4 regions of the Salmonella sp. FC25216 genome follow, and region 3 is predicted to be linked to each of the others. Evidence: predicted binding sites of a transcription regulator. Region 3 holds the regulator's gene; each other region holds the start of a gene.

Region 1 (3,916 bases), on a different contig from region 3:
CGCGGTAAGATCGCCCGTACCGCCCGCTAAATCGAGAACGGTTTGTCCACGACGCACGCCACTGCAATCAATGGTGAAGCGCTTCCACAAACGATGAATGCCAAATGACATTAAGTCATTCATCACATCGTACTTTGACGCCACAGAATGAAAAACGTGGGCCACCATGTCAGCTTTCTGCTCTTTAGCGACGGTCTGAAAGCCAAAGTGCGTCGTTTCTTGTGAATCTTCCACCATCTCAGTGCCTGCTTATCGATAAAAATGTTCAAGAAGTGTAACAGATTGGGCCAATTTGCCCTACTCTGCGCCAGGACTAAACTACTCCGTATGGGTTAACTTAACTGCTGCTTCACCCGTTCATCATTGGGATAATGTTCGTCTTGTCGCCCTTCAGGAATCGATCGTAAACGATATTCTTCATCTTGCGTAACGGCCTGTTCCGCTAAATCCGGATTAATCTCGCGTTTGATTTCCACGCCTAACCCCCGGAAGGCCTCCGCCTGCGCCAAAACGTTGCCACGCCCCGACGCGAGTTTTTTCATCGCCTGGCGGTAGTTATCCTGCGCTTTATCCAGACTCTGGCCGATCGCTGACATATCATCAACGAACAACCGCATTTTATCGTAGAGCTTACTGGCTCTGTCCGCGATGTGCTGCGCATTGCGGCTCTGGTGTTCATAGCGCCATAGGTTGGCGATTGTCCGTAATGCCACCAGTAGCGTTGTGGGACTTACCAGCATAATGTTATTTTTCAGCGCCTCGGTTATCAGTTCGGGCTGTTTATCTAACGCCAGCAGGAAAGCGGGTTCTACGGGGATAAACATCAGAACATAGTCCAGCGAGCGGAGCCCGGGAAGCTGCTGATAGTCTTTACGCCCCAGTAAGCGAATGTGATTGCGCACCGAGGCGATGTGCTCCTGTAAAGCAGCCTCGCGCGTATAGTCATCTTCAGCATTAAAGTAACGCTCATAGGCGACTAACGTCATTTTAGCGTCGATGACGACATCTTTGCCCTGCGGCAAGCGGACGATGACATCCGGCTGCATCCGCGAGCGCGCATCGTTCTCAATACTGACCTGTGTTTCGTATTCGTAGCCTTCACGCAGTCCGGATGCCTCCAGTACCCGCGCCAGCACAACTTCGCCCCAGTTTCCCTGCGCCTTATTGTCCCCTTTCAGGGCGCGCGTCAGGTTGATTGCTTCCTGCGCCATCTGCGCATTAAGCTGCTGCAAGTTACGAATTTCGTGCGCCAGCGTATGCCGCTCCTGCGCTTCTTTGCCAAAACTCTCCTGAACCTGACGGCGAAAACCGTCCAGTTGCTCACGCAGCGGCGTCAGCAGGCTATTCAGGCTTTGTCGGTTTTGTTCGTCTACACGACGATTACTGTGTTCAAAGATACGGTTCGCCAGATTTTCAAACTGTTCGCTTAAACGCTGTTCGCTGTTGATCATCTGACGGATTTTGTCTTCCGCGTGTTGCTGAGTCGCTTCCAGACGGGTCGTGACTTCACGTAGATCGGCTTCCAGAGAGGTATTAATACTGTGCAGGCTACGCAGTTCGTTATTAAGTAACTCGCATTCGCTACGCCAGTGCGCTTCTTGCGCTAATTGCTGCCGGGCTGCGCTCAGTTCGATATCCAGCTCCCGCCGTTCTTCGATAAGCTCGGCGCGGATTTGATCGGCGTGCGCTTTCGTCGCCAGCCAGCCAATAACCGCCCCAGCCGCCAGCGCCACGACGGCACTTATCATAAGAGTAATATCCACAACGCCTCCCCCTGGAACCACACAGTCCTGCACAAAATAGAATTGTGCTGTATAAACGTCCAGTTTAAAAGGAATTTCCTGCGAGGCGCCACGCAAAAAGAAAAGGCCGAACACGTCGGCCTTTGCAAAAGAGAGGGGAATTACAGCAGACGACGGGCCGCTTCCACGACGATTTTCACCGCGTGGCTTTCAGTTTGTTTCATCGTTTCCGCATTCGGAATCTCTTGTTGGGTACGGTTGACGATAACCCCCGCCACCATACCTGCGCGTAAACCCTGGCTTGCACACATGGTTAACAGCGTAGCGGATTCCATTTCGTAGTTCATCACGCCCATCGCCTGCCACTCTTCCATAGAACCTTTGAAGCGACGAACAACGCGACCAGAATAGGTGTCGTAACGTTCCTGACCCGGATAGAAAGTGTCGGAAGAGGCGGTTACGCCAACGTGAGTCGTGGCACCAATCGATTTCGCAGCTTCAACCAGCGCAGTGGTGCAGGAAAAGTCGGCAACGGCCGGGAATTCCATCGGCGCAAAATGCAGGCTCGCCCCATCCAGACGAACGGATGCGGTCGTTACCAAAACGTCGCCGACATTGATGTGCGGCTGAATCGCCCCCGTGGTGCCGATACGCAAGAAAGTACGAATACCCAGTTGCGCCAGTTCTTCCACGGCAATAGAGGTAGACGGACCGCCGATACCAGTAGAGCAAACGATAACTGCCTTGCCATCCAGCTCAGCGCGCCAGGAGGTGAACTCGCGGTGTGATGCCAGCTTAACCGGCTTATCCATCAGCGCGGCGATCTTTTCCACACGCTCAGGATCGCCAGGGACGATGGCGAGCTGGGCCCCTTGTAAATCGTTTTTGGTGAGGCCGAGATGAAAAACATCAGACTTGGACATATAAAACTCCTCTGTGAATCGGGTTTGTCAGAAGAAGCAAAGAGACACTTTACCTAAGACATAAAGATATTTTCGTGACAGCAATCACTATGGCGTAAAACAATTGCATTCAATTACCATTAAAAAGTGATGTGCATCACAATAAATAATCAATATCGCCAGGCATTGCACAAAAGATAGCCGCTTTAAGGCAATGTGGTTTGTTACACACTGTCTATAGTTAAGATTGCGCTATTTTTTAAGGGTACGGAGAATACCATGACAACGACACATCCATCCGGCTTTGCACCTGCAGCCTCCCCGCTTGCCCCTACGATGATTCATACCCCTGATGAGGCCATTAGCGCGGGGGTAACGTCAATTCCCTCTCAGGGCGACGACATGCCAGCCTATTACGCCAAACCAAAAGCGAACAACAGTGCGCTGCCTGTGGTCATTGTGGTGCAGGAAATTTTTGGCGTACACGAACACATTCGCGATATTTGCCGACGGCTGGCGCTGGAAGGCTATCTCGCCATCGCGCCAGAACTCTATTTCCGCGAAGGCGACCCCAATGATTTCGCCGATATACCCACATTATTGAGCGGGCTGGTGGCTAAGGTACCGGATTCGCAAGTCCTTGCTGACCTGGATCACGTCGCCAGTTGGGCCTCGCGCAACGGCGGGGATGCGCACCGGCTGATGATCACCGGTTTTTGTTGGGGAGGCCGGATAACCTGGCTGTACGCCGCGCACAATCCACAGTTAAAAGCGGCGGTAGCGTGGTACGGCAAGCTAGTGGGCGACACGTCGCTCAACTCGCCGAAGCATCCCGTTGACATTGCCACCGATCTTAACGCGCCGGTACTGGGTTTATACGGCGGGCAGGATACCAGTATTCCACAGGAGAGCGTGGAAACCATGCGTCAGGCGCTACGCGCCGCTAACGCGAAGGCGGAAATCGTGGTCTATCCCGATGCAGGGCACGCATTTAATGCCGACTATCGTCCGGGCTACCACGAAGCCTCAGCAAAAGACGGCTGGCAAAGAATGCTGGAATGGTTCGCGCAGTACGGTGGGAAAAAAGGCTAACAACAGCGCATTACGATGTTTGTTGGGTCTACGATGCCGGAGTCGGTGTAGGCTCAACAACGCGTCATAACCACGTTAGCTATGCTTTACCGCAGCATTTTTTATATTTTTTGCCGCTGCCGCAGGGACAGGGGTCGTTGCGGCTGACGACGCTCCCATTTTTACGCGCGTCCTGCGCCA
Region 2 (3,916 bases), on a different contig from region 3:
ATGAACGACGCTGAAATGCTCACAATGGCGGGTAAAGGCTGCATCATGGGCAATGCGCACCAGCGTCTGAAAGACCTGTATCCCGAACTTGAGGTGATCGGCATCAACGCTGATAACGCCGTGCCGCATTACCTACGCGAACTCTTCTTACGCTGACGTGATTGTTTGTTAGTTGACCAGTTGTCAACTTCGCTCTCCGCTACAATGGGTGTTCCCTGTTTTAAGAGACATCCATTGTGGCGCTACTTATCATTACCACTATCCTGTGGGCTTTCTCCTTTAGTCTATTTGGCGAGTATCTTGCCGGGCATGTCGATAGCTATTTCGCGGTGCTCATACGCGTTGGGCTGGCGGCGCTCGTTTTTCTGCCGTTTTTGCGTACTCGCGGGCACAACCTAAAAACCATCAGCCTGTATATGCTGGTGGGGGCGATGCAGCTTGGCATCATGTATATGTTGAGCTTCCATGCCTACCTCTACCTGACCGTATCCGAACTGCTGCTGTTTACCGTTCTGACGCCGCTCTATATCACGCTGATTTACGATGTGATGAGTCAGCGTCGTTTACGCTGGGGCTATGCATTTAGCGCGTTGCTGGCGGTGATTGGTGCCGGGATTATTCGCTACGATCGTGTGACCGACCATTTTTGGGTAGGTTTGCTCCTGGTGCAGCTTTCTAATATCAGTTTCGCTATCGGAATGGTGGGGTATAAACGTCTGATGGAGACCCGCCCCATGCCGCAGCACAACGCCTTTGCGTGGTTCTATCTGGGGGCGTTTTTGGTGGCGGCGGTGGCATGGTCGCTGTTGGGGAACGCGCAACAGTTGCCGGAAACCACGCTGCAATGGAGCATTCTGGTGTTTCTCGGCGTGGTGGCGTCCGGCATTGGCTACTTTATGTGGAACTATGGCGCTACCCAGGTGGACGCCGGGACGCTGGGTATTATGAATAATATGCATGTTCCCGCAGGACTGCTGGTTAATCTCGCAATTTGGCATCAGCAGCCCCACTGGCCAAGTTTTATTACAGGCGCGGCTGTGATCCTGGCTTCGCTGTGGGTGCATCGAAAATGGGTCGCTCCGCGCTCCGCACAAACGGCAGATGATCGCAGGCGTGATTCCGCGTCGAGCGAATAAACGCCTCGGTCACCGCCTGGCGCTGGTCGCCGTCGCGCACGGCGGCATACAGACGGCTCCACAGACCATCGCCCAGGGTTTTGGTCACCACCAAACCCTGGCGCTCAACACTTTCCACCACCCAGTGCGGCAGGGCGGCAATCCCCATCCTGGCTGCCACCATCTGAATCAGCAATAGCGTATTATCCACGCTTTTCAGCGGCGGACTGATACCCGCCGGTTGCAGGAAATGTCGCCAGACATCCAGTCGGCTGCGCTGCACCGGGTAAATTAACAGCGTTTCGCTGGCTAAATCTTCCGGCGTAATCTGCGTTTTGCTGGCCAGCGGATGGTCGGGTGCCAGCACCAGTCGGACTTCAAAATCGAACATCGGCGAATAGTGCAGCCCGCTGCGCGGCAAAATATCCGACGTCATCACCAAATCCAGCTCGCCTTGTTGCAAGGCTGGTTGTGGATCAAAAGTGACGCCGGATTTGAAATCCATTTCTACCTGCGGCCAGCTTGCACGGAAGTTTTCCAGCGCCGGGGTCAACCACTGAATACAGCTATGACATTCAATAGCGATGCGCAGACGAGTTTGCTGCGGTTCGTTGCATGCCTGTAGCGCACGGCTGATTTGCGGCAGCACCTGGTTTGCCAGTTGCAGCAGAATCTCCCCCTGCGGCGTAAAGCGCAGCGGCTGGCTTTTACGCACGAACAGGCGGAAGCCAAGGCGTTGTTCCAGATCGCTGAACTGGTGAGACAGAGCGGATTGGGTCTGGTGTAGCACCGCCGCCGCGGCAGCCAGCGATCCACTATTCCGCAATGCCTGGAGTGTTTTCAGGTGTTTAATCTCGATCATGAAAGTCCTTCACTTCGCCATGAACAAATTGCGCTTGAGGAATATACAGTACCTTTACATTATGGATGTGTAAACATCCAGACGTCCAAAACTCGTCATATTTCGACTTGCAGATGCGTTGGCTTCCTTGCTTACCCCAGTCACTTACTTCAGTAAGCTCCTGGGGATGCGCTGTGTCGCCGCCTTCCTGCAAGCCGAACTATTTAGAGTTTTACTTTCAGATTCAATAAAATAAGAGAGGAAGTAAAATGACAATATTGACTCACACCCTCGGTTTTCCTCGCGTTGGCCTGCGTCGCGAGCTGAAAAAAGCGCAAGAGAGCTACTGGGCGGGGAACGCTACCCGTGAAGAACTGCTGGCGGTTGGGCGCGAACTGCGCGCGCGTCACTGGGAGCAGCAGAAACAAGCGGGTATTGATCTGCTGCCGGTAGGCGACTTTGCCTGGTACGACCATGTTCTGACCACCAGCCTGCTGTTAGGCAATGTGCCGGCTCGTCATCAGAACAACGACGGTTCCGTGGACATTGACACTCTATTCCGCATTGGCCGCGGTCGCGCGCCGACTGGCGAACCGGCGGCGGCAGCGGAAATGACCAAATGGTTTAATACTAACTATCACTACATGGTGCCGGAATTCAGCAAAGGCCAGCAGTTCAGACTCACCTGGACACAATTGCTGGAGGAAGTGGATGAAGCGCTGGCGCTGGGTCATAAGATCAAACCCGTATTGCTGGGGCCTGTCACGTATCTATGGCTGGGCAAAGTGAAAGGCGAGCCGTTTGACCGCCTGACGTTGCTGAAAGACATTTTGCCGGTGTATCAGCAAGTGCTGGCTGAGCTGGCAAAGCGTGGTATCGAGTGGGTACAAATTGACGAACCAGCGCTGGTACTGGAACTGCCGCAGGCGTGGCTGGATGCCTTCAAACTGGCTTACGACGCGCTCGCCGGCCAGGTGAAGCTGTTGCTGACAACCTATTTTGAAGGCGTGACGCCAAACCTTAATACTATTATCGCGCTGCCGGTACAGGGGCTACATGTTGACCTCATTCATGGCAAAGATGATGTATCGGAACTGCATCAACGTCTGCCGGCCGACTGGCTGCTCTCTGCGGGCTTGATTAACGGGCGTAATGTCTGGCGCGCCGATTTGACCGAGAAACACGCGCAGATTAACGACATTGTGGGCAAACGCGCGCTGTGGGTAGCATCCTCCTGCTCTTTGCTGCACAGTCCGATCGATCTCAGCGTCGAAACGCGTCTGGATGCGGAAGTAAAAAGCTGGTTTGCCTTTGCGCTGCAAAAATGCGGTGAACTGGCGTTGCTGCGTGATGCGCTGAACAGCGGTGACACATCGGCGATTACCGAGTGGAGCGCGCCGATTCAGGCTCGTCGCCACTCAACCCGCGTCCATAATGCCGGGGTAGAAAAACGCCTGGCGGCGATCACCGCGCAGGATAGCCAGCGTGAGAATCCTTATGAGGTGCGTGCTGAAGCGCAACGCGCCCGTTTTAAGCTTCCCGCCTGGCCGACGACGACTATCGGTTCGTTCCCGCAAACCACGGAGATTCGCGGTCTGCGCCTGGACTTCAAAAAGGGCAACCTCGACGCGAATAACTACCGCACCGGCATCGCTGAACATATCAAGCAGGCGATCATTGAGCAGGAACGTTTAGGGCTGGACGTGCTGGTACACGGCGAAGCCGAGCGTAACGACATGGTGGAATATTTTGGCGAGCACCTGGACGGCTTCGTCTTTACCCAGAATGGTTGGGTGCAAAGCTATGGTTCCCGCTGCGTGAAGCCGCCGGTGGTAATCGGCGATATCAGTCGTCCGGCGCCGATTACCGTGGAGTGGGCAAAATATGCCCAGTCGCTGACCGACAAGCCGGTAAAAGGGATGCTGACCGGCCCGGTGACTATTCTTTGCTGGTCGTTTCC
Region 3 (3,916 bases):
CATTGTTCTTTCATTTTACCTTTAAACTGTTTCCAGTTACCGCCGGCTTCGTCTTTATTCATCATCTTGTCCTCATCATTCGGTTAGGAATAGCAAGTGTTATTCGCCCAAATGCACTGCAATTTCTGCTGGACGTGATAGTAATTGTAGGCAGGAATTCGGACTTCGGTTTTATATTCAGAATTTTTAACCGTCACGACTGGCAAACCATGTACCCTCGCGCCAGTGACGACGCCAGATAAGGGCCAACGACAGACCGCGAAGCGCCAGAAACACGGTTAATGCCAGCCATAAACCATGATTTCCTAATACCGGCAGGGCGAAGAGCGTTAGCGCAAATCCTCCCGCAGCGACCGCCATGCTATTGCGCATTTCGGCGGCGCGCGTCGCGCCAATAAACATGCCGTCAAGCAGATAGCACCATACGCCCACCAGCGGTAATACCACCTGCCAGAGAAGATACCGATCCGCCAGTAGCTGTATTTGCGGCAATGAGGTCAGTAACGCGACAATATGTTCGCCTGCCAGGGCATAGACTGTGGAAAACAACAAGGCCACAATTCCTGACTGGCGACACGCCGCTCGCCAGACATCCAGTAGCTTGCTACCGTCACGCGCGCCGTAAGCCTGACCGGAGTGCGCTTCTACCGCATAAGCAAAGCCGTCCAGCGCATAGGCCGTAAAGGTGAGTAATGTCATCAGTACTGCATTTACCGCGATAATATCGCTGCCCAGCCGCGCGCCTGACACCGTGATTGCGCCAAAACAAAGCTGAAGGAGCAATGAGCGCAGCATGATATCGCGATTGAGCGCCAAAAGACGGCGCACGTTGCCGCGCCAGGCCTGTTTTAGCATATCCAGCGACACGCCGCGGAGATGGAGAACTTTACGCACCATCATGAAGCCGATCAGTAACGTGGCATATTCTGCGATGACCGTCGCCAGGGCGGCACCCTGCACGTTCATATGAAGCCCCATCACCAGCCACAGGTCGAGCGTGATGTTGAGGATATTGCCCACGACCAACAAGATAACGGGTGCCCGCGCATACTGGACGCCTAACAGCCAACCGAGCAGCACCAGATTCGCCAGTGACGCGGGAGCGCTTAGCCAACGAATTTCAAGGAATTGTCTCGCCTGTACCAGGACAGCGTCGTTCCCGCCGACAATATGTAAAGCCAGCTCGATAAGCGGCGTGCGAAATAGCACAATCATCACGCCAGCGCCCAGCGCCAGTAACAACGGCTGAATGAGCGCCCGGGCTAACGCCAGTGGATTTTTGGCGCCAAATGCCTGCGCCGTTAGCCCAGTAGTACTCATACGTAGAAATAGCAGCAGCATGAAAAGAAAGCTGGTGGCAGTCGCTCCCACCGCCACACCGCCCAGATAAACCGGGCTGTCCAGATGACCAATCACCGCCGTATCGACCAGTCCCAGTAAGGGAACGGTGATGTTAGAAAAAATCATCGGCAACGCAAGACGCCAGAGAGCTTTATCAGAAGAGGTAAAAAACGGCATGGAGAAAAGCCTGACAAGGAGTTAAACGAAACGTGCTCATTGCCGGATGGCAGCGTAACACCTTATCCGGCCTACAAATTAATCATTTCAGCAACTGCATTCCCGTAGGCCTGATAAGCACAGCGCCATCAGGACAAGATTGCCGGATGGCGGCGTACAAGGAGATTAAGAGATTACAACCATTCCCCGTTGCGAATAACACCTACCGCCAGCCCTTCAATCGTAAAGCTTTGCTCGCGCAGATCCACCACTATCGGTGTAAACTCGCTGTTTTCCGGCAGCAGCTCCACTTTATTGCCCTGCTTTTTCAGGCGTTTTACTGTCACTTCATCGTCAATGCGAGCGACAACCACCTGGCCATTGCGCACGTCCTGCGTTTTATGTACCGCCAGCAAATCCCCATCCATAATACCGATGTCTTTCATCGACATACCGCTCACGCGCAGCAGGAAATCGGCGCTGGGTTTGAATAAAGAAGGATCGACCTGATAATGGCCTTCAATATGCTGCTGCGCCAGAAGCGGCTCGCCCGCCGCGACACGCCCGACAAGCGGTAATCCGTCCTCTTCTTCCTGTAACAGACGGATGCCTCGCGATGCGCCGGAAACGATTTCAAGCACCCCTTTGCGCGCCAGCGCTTTAAGGTGTTCTTCCGCAGCGTTTGGGGAACGGAACCCCAAACGCTGCGCGATTTCCGCACGCGTCGGTGGCATACCTGTCTGGCTGATGTGATCCCGAATGAGATCAAACACCTCTTGTTGCCTGGCCGTTAACGCTTTCATTCCGCCCCCTGGGTGTATATACAGTCATGCTGTGAGTATATACAGTTAAAGGTGATTTTGGAACCACAAACGGCGCAAAAAACAAGAGATTTATAAAATTTGGAACCTTTATCGAAAATGTGACCATAACAGGATGCCCCAGGTCATCAGGGCAACGAAAATAGACAGCAGTACCGCAGCCGATCCCATATCTTTCGCGCGGCCGGAAAGCTCATGGTATTCAGAACCAATGCGATCAACGACCGCTTCAATAGCGCTGTTGAGGATTTCAACAATCATGATAAGTAAAACGGAACCTATCAATAACACACGGGTAATCGCATCCACATCCAGCCAGCAGGCGATGACGACGCCCAGCAATACCGCGAGGCTTTCCTGGCGAAACGCAGCTTCGTGAGTCCATGCGGCGCGAAATCCTTTCCAGGAATACCCTGCCGCTTTGATAATTCTGGTAAATCCAGTGGTATTATTGGCCATCAAAAGAACCTTTTTACATTATTAACGTCAATGACATTATACGGTTGCCCCGCACGATTCGGACTACCGTAACGCAGCGCGAAGTATGACGGGATACAACAGAAATTCGCTAAACTTTCTGATATCCTTGCAGCGCATTTGCATTATTAACCAGAGGCTTTACATCGTTTATGTCCGGCTGGCCACGAATTTACTACAAATTACTGAATTTACCATTAAGCATACTGGTAAAAAGCAAGTCTATTCCGGCGGAACCCGCTCAGGAATTGGGACTCGATACTTCTCGTCCCATTATGTATGTCTTGCCATACAACTCAAAAGCGGACTTACTGACGCTGCGCGCTCAATGTCTGGCGCACGATCTCCCGGATCCGCTGGAGCCGCTGGAGATCGACGGCGCGCTGTTGCCGCGCTATGTATTTATTCACGGCGGACCGCGCGTCTTTACGTATTACACGCCAAAAGAAGAGTCGGTGAAACTTTTTCACGATTATCTCGATCTGCATCGTAGTAATCCGGCTTTGGACGTGCAGATGGTGCCCGTTTCCGTGATGTTTGGCCGCGCGCCGGGTCGTGAAAAGGGAGAAGAGAACCCGCCTCTACGTATGATGAACGGCGTACAGAAATTTTTTGCCATCTCCTGGCTGGGTCGCGATAGCTTTGTCCGATTCTCGCCGTCCGTCTCATTACGTCGCATGGCTGATGAACACGGCACCGATAAAATCATCGCACAGAAACTGGCGCGCGTGGCGCGTATGCACTTTGCTCGCCAGCGCCTGGCGGCTGTTGGCCCACGCCTGCCCGCCCGTCAGGATCTATTTAACAAACTGCTGGCCTCGAAAGCTATCGCCCGCGCGGTAGAAGACGAAGCGCGCAGTAAGAAAATCTCTCATGAAAAAGCGCAGCAAAACGCCATTGCGCTGATGGAAGAGATCGCGGCGAACTTCTCTTACGAGATGATTCGTTTGACCGACAGGATTTTGGGGTTTACCTGGAACCGGCTTTACCAGGGGATTAACGTGCATAACGCCGAGCGCGTACGCCAACTGGCGCACGACGGGCATGAAATCGTCTATGTGCCCTGTCACCGCAGCCATATGGACTATTTGCTCCTTTCTTATGTGCTGTACCATCAGGGA
Region 4 (3,916 bases), on a different contig from region 3:
GGTGTGATCCGCAATTCAGACGTGGCGAAAGGCGTAGTGGAAACATCGCTGAACGTTGGCGTGGTCACAATGTCTGATACGAATGTTGAAATTCACTGCCTGATTCGCTCCCTGATCGACAGCGGTAAAGATTATGTGGTGAGTATGCTGGATTCGCTGGGCAAGCTGGCTGGCGCGAAAACCGAAGCGAAAGGCAGCTATCCTGGCTGGCAGCCCGATGCGAACTCGCCGGTCATGCACCTGGTGCGGGAAACCTATCAGCGTTTGTTCAACAAAACGCCGAACATCCAGATTATCCACGCCGGTCTGGAATGCGGTCTGTTTAAGAAACCTTATCCGGATATGGATATGGTCTCTATTGGGCCCACCATTACCGGACCTCACTCTCCGGATGAGCAGGTACATATCGAAAGCGTCGGTCACTACTGGACATTGCTGACCGAATTGCTGAAAGCGATTCCTGCGAAGTAATGATCTCCGCGCCACAGCAAGGGCGCGGACTTTTTAAGAATGAACCCGGCAGTAAACGCTCGCCGGGTTCAATAGCTTTATAATACGGCTCTGAAATCCATTCCTTTACATATACGGACAGGATGACCTCGCTCGCTTTGATGAAACATCGGCTGCCGATGGGATAGCCTCGCCCCACATACTTTCCGACGACGCACATATAACCATACTGAAATTTAGATAGCGCAATCGCAATAATTATAAAAACTTAACGGCCTGATTTATAAACCCAACACTAACTGTCGTTCCAACTGTGGGTCGAGCAGCGTTACGTGTAACCCCACCAGCCGCACGCCGCGCTCGCCACGACGCTCGTCCCAGGTTTTACGAGCAGTGGTAATTAAGTCTTCTTTATTTAATTGCGGCCAGACATGTTCCTGAGTCGTTTGCTGAAAATCATTAAATTTTAATTTAACGCCCTGTCGCGCAATCAGTAAATCGGGTTTCACCATGGCCAGACGGCGCTCCAGTTCCGGATATAAACGTTCAATAATGGCCTCGCAGTCCGACCACTCATGAATATCCTCCGCCAGAGTACGCTCAACGCCTACCGATTTACGCAGCCTTTCACTGTTAACATCACGCTCATCAATACCCTGGCTACGCTCCCATAAAACCCGGCCAAATTTACCGAAGCGTTTAAGAAGCATCGCCAGATCGCACTGTTGGATATCCCCACAGGTTCTTAACCCCATATTTTCCAGTTTAGCGGCGGAAACTTTCCCCACACCTGGAATTTTGGCTAACGGCAACATTTTAAGAAAGTCGGGAACATCGGCTGGCGTAATAACATATTGCCCGTTCGGTTTATTGAGATCGGAGGCGATCTTCGCCAGAAATTTCACTGGCGCAACGCCGGCGGAAGCAGTGAGTTGCAGTTCATTAAAAATGGTCTGGCGAATCTCCCTGGCGATCAGAGTCGCCGATCCATAACAGTGCGGACTGTCAGTTACATCCAGCCAGGCTTCATCCAGCGAGAGCGGTTCAATCAGCGAAGTGTAGCGGGAAAATATGTCACGTACATGCCGCGAAGCCTCTTTATAGGCGTCAAAGCGACCAGGCAATAAGGTGAGATGGGGGCACAGTTTTAGCGCCATGGCGGTCGGCATCGCGCTGCGTACGCCAAACTGGCGCGCAGGATAGTTGGCGGTACTGATAACGCCTCGACGCTCACGACTCCCGCCAATGGCAATGGGGATATCGCGTAACGCCGGATTATCACGCATCTCAACCGCGGCAAAAAAACAGTCCATATCAACATGTATGATTTTGCGCATCGTTCGCCTCCCGAAACACTGTTTAAGTATACAGTGCATTCTATTGCACGCAAAGAGACATTCGCGTTAAAACAAGCGACGGATTCGAAGATATGACGACGAGAAGCTGCGGGAAAATTGTAAACGTATAAACGGGGACTTGCGAAAAACTGCTGTGGTGCTAATGTGAGCGCTCCAAATCCAGATTACTCCGATTTGGGGACTCTTTTGCCGTTCTGGCGTGTGTAACCGTTTTATCAAGGAACAAGCAGTATGCGTAAAATCGCATTTTTTCTTGCGATGCTTCTGATTCCGTGCGTCTCATTTGCCGGTTTGCTGAGCAGCAGCAGCCCCGTCACGCCGGTCAGTAAAGAGTATAAGCAGCAGTTAATGGGCTCACCGGTCTATATTCAGATTTTTAAAGAAGAGCGCACCCTTGATCTCTACGTCAAAATGGGTGAGCAATACCAGTTGCTTGATAGCTACAAAATTTGCAACTATTCCGGCGGGTTAGGCCCGAAACGCCGTCAGGGCGATTTTAAAAGTCCGGAAGGGTTTTACAGCGTTCAACGTAATCAACTCAAGCCAGACAGCCGTTTTTATAAGGCCATCAATATTGGTTTTCCAAATGCCTACGATCGCGCGCATGGCTATGATGGTAAATATCTGATGATTCACGGCGCCTGTGTTTCCGTCGGCTGCTATGCCATGACCGACAGCGGCATTGATGAGATTTTCCAGTTTGTCACCGCCGCGCTGGTTTTTGGTCAGCCGAGTGTGCAGGTGAGTATTTATCCGTTCCGGATGACCGACGCCAATATGCAGCGTCATAAATATTCTTATTACAAAGATTTCTGGGCGCAGCTAAAACCCGGCTACGATTATTTTGAACAGACGCATAAACCGCCAACTGTTTCCATCGTTGATGGACGTTACGTCGTGAGCAAACCGTTGAGTCACGAAGTCGTTCAGCCGCAACTGGCCTCAAACTATACGCTCTCCGAGGTAAAATAACGCCCATTCGCCTGGCATAATCTTTTGCCAGGTTTCATTCCCTGTCAGGGGCTGGGTAGCAATCACGGTAACCACGTCATTTGGCGTGGTTTGTGAACTGAAATCAATTTCCATATCCTGATCCACCAGCGTGGCGACGCCAAACGGCGCCCGGCGAGTGATCCAGTGCAAATGTGTTGAGCAAAACGCCATCACATATCGCCCATCTGACAGCAGCATGTTAAAAATGCCTTTTTCACGTAATACCGTCGCCAGCGTCGCAATATATTTAAATACCGCGGTCATGTTGCCCGGCGTGCGGGGATAACGCTGCGTTAATTTATGCAATAACCAGCAAAACGCTTTTTCGCTGTCGGTTTCCCCCACCGGACGGAAATTACCGGTTTCCAGCGAATTATAACCGTTGAGCTGACCGTTATGGGCATAAGTCCAGTTGCGTCCCCATAATTCCCGGGTAAAAGGGTGTGTATTTTCCAGCGCTACTTCGCCGCGATTAGCCTGACGGATATGGGCAATAACCGAGCAGGATTTGATCGGGTAATTCTGTACCAGTTTCGCAATCGGCGAGTGGTAGCTCGGTTGCGGATCTTTGAACGTGCGACAGCCCTTTCCTTCGTAAAAGGTAATTCCCCAGCCGTCTTTATGCGGCCCGGTTCCGCCGCCGCGCTGCACCAGTCCGGTGAAGCTAAAGCAGATATCCGTTGGCACATTGGCGCTCATCCCAAGCAATTCGCACATTCATCACCTGCCTTAACATAATTCATTGCCGGATGACGCTGCGTTTATCCGGCCTACGCAAGTCCATCATAGGCCAAATAAGTCCTGCAAGGCCGCCATCCGGCAAAGCACAGAAAAAAGTCTGCTTATTTAACCATCTCTTTTTCAATCAGCTGAATCAAAATATGAATTACCTTGATGTGGATTTCCTGAATACGATCGGCATAACCGAAGTGCGGTACGCGAATTTCAATATCCGCTGTTCCCGCCATTTTGCCGCCGTCTTTACCGGTCAGGGTGATCACTTTCATGCCTTTTTCGCGGGCCGCGGCAATCGCTTTAATGACATTACCGGAATTCCCTGACGTCGAAATCCCTAACAGGACATCGCCTTCGCGCCCTACTGCCTCAACGTAACG

The links. Region 3 encodes LexA, which represses DNA repair genes until DNA is damaged. Its sites were predicted from a motif close to TNCTGTATGTACATACAGNA; they were not measured.
Region 1: a site for LexA is predicted at 1,809-1,828, ahead of rmuC (DNA recombination protein RmuC). Genes of this name have one in related genera too.
Region 2: a site for LexA is predicted at 2,041-2,060, ahead of metR (HTH-type transcriptional regulator MetR). Genes of this name have one in related genera too.
Region 4: a site for LexA is predicted at 1,804-1,823, ahead of dinB (DNA polymerase IV). Genes of this name have one in related genera too.

The regions. Positions count from the first base shown of each region.
Region 1 is NZ_JBDGON010000016.1:66,947-70,862, reverse strand. Features, by position in the region: gene ubiE (bifunctional demethylmenaquinone methyltransferase/2-methoxy-6-polyprenyl-1,4-benzoquinol methylase UbiE) at 1-237, opposite strand, end outside; gene rmuC (DNA recombination protein RmuC) at 333-1,763, opposite strand; gene udp (uridine phosphorylase) at 1,904-2,665, opposite strand; gene AC3G3F_RS22425 (dienelactone hydrolase family protein) at 2,924-3,736, shown strand; partial or broken gene AC3G3F_RS22420 (SEC-C metal-binding domain-containing protein) at 3,816-3,916, opposite strand, start outside.
Region 2 is NZ_JBDGON010000016.1:62,211-66,126, forward strand. Features, by position in the region: gene yigL (sugar/pyridoxal phosphate phosphatase YigL) at 1-156, shown strand, start outside; gene AC3G3F_RS22405 (carboxylate/amino acid/amine transporter) at 237-1,136, shown strand; gene metR (HTH-type transcriptional regulator MetR) at 1,024-1,977, opposite strand; gene metE (5-methyltetrahydropteroyltriglutamate--homocysteine S-methyltransferase) at 2,226-3,916, shown strand, end outside.
Region 3 is NZ_JBDGON010000001.1:697,712-701,627, forward strand. Features, by position in the region: gene AC3G3F_RS03195 (CsbD family protein) at 1-62, opposite strand, end outside; gene AC3G3F_RS03200 (hypothetical protein) at 84-197, opposite strand; gene dinF (MATE family efflux transporter DinF) at 187-1,518, opposite strand; gene lexA (transcriptional repressor LexA) at 1,692-2,300, opposite strand; gene AC3G3F_RS03215 (diacylglycerol kinase) at 2,409-2,777, opposite strand; gene plsB (glycerol-3-phosphate 1-O-acyltransferase PlsB) at 2,948-3,916, shown strand, end outside.
Region 4 is NZ_JBDGON010000007.1:330,646-334,561, forward strand. Features, by position in the region: gene pepD (cytosol nonspecific dipeptidase) at 1-471, shown strand, start outside; gene dinB (DNA polymerase IV) at 732-1,787, opposite strand; gene dpaA (peptidoglycan meso-diaminopimelic acid protein amidase) at 2,040-2,780, shown strand; gene AC3G3F_RS16415 (class II glutamine amidotransferase) at 2,751-3,518, opposite strand; gene lpcA (D-sedoheptulose 7-phosphate isomerase) at 3,644-3,916, opposite strand, start outside.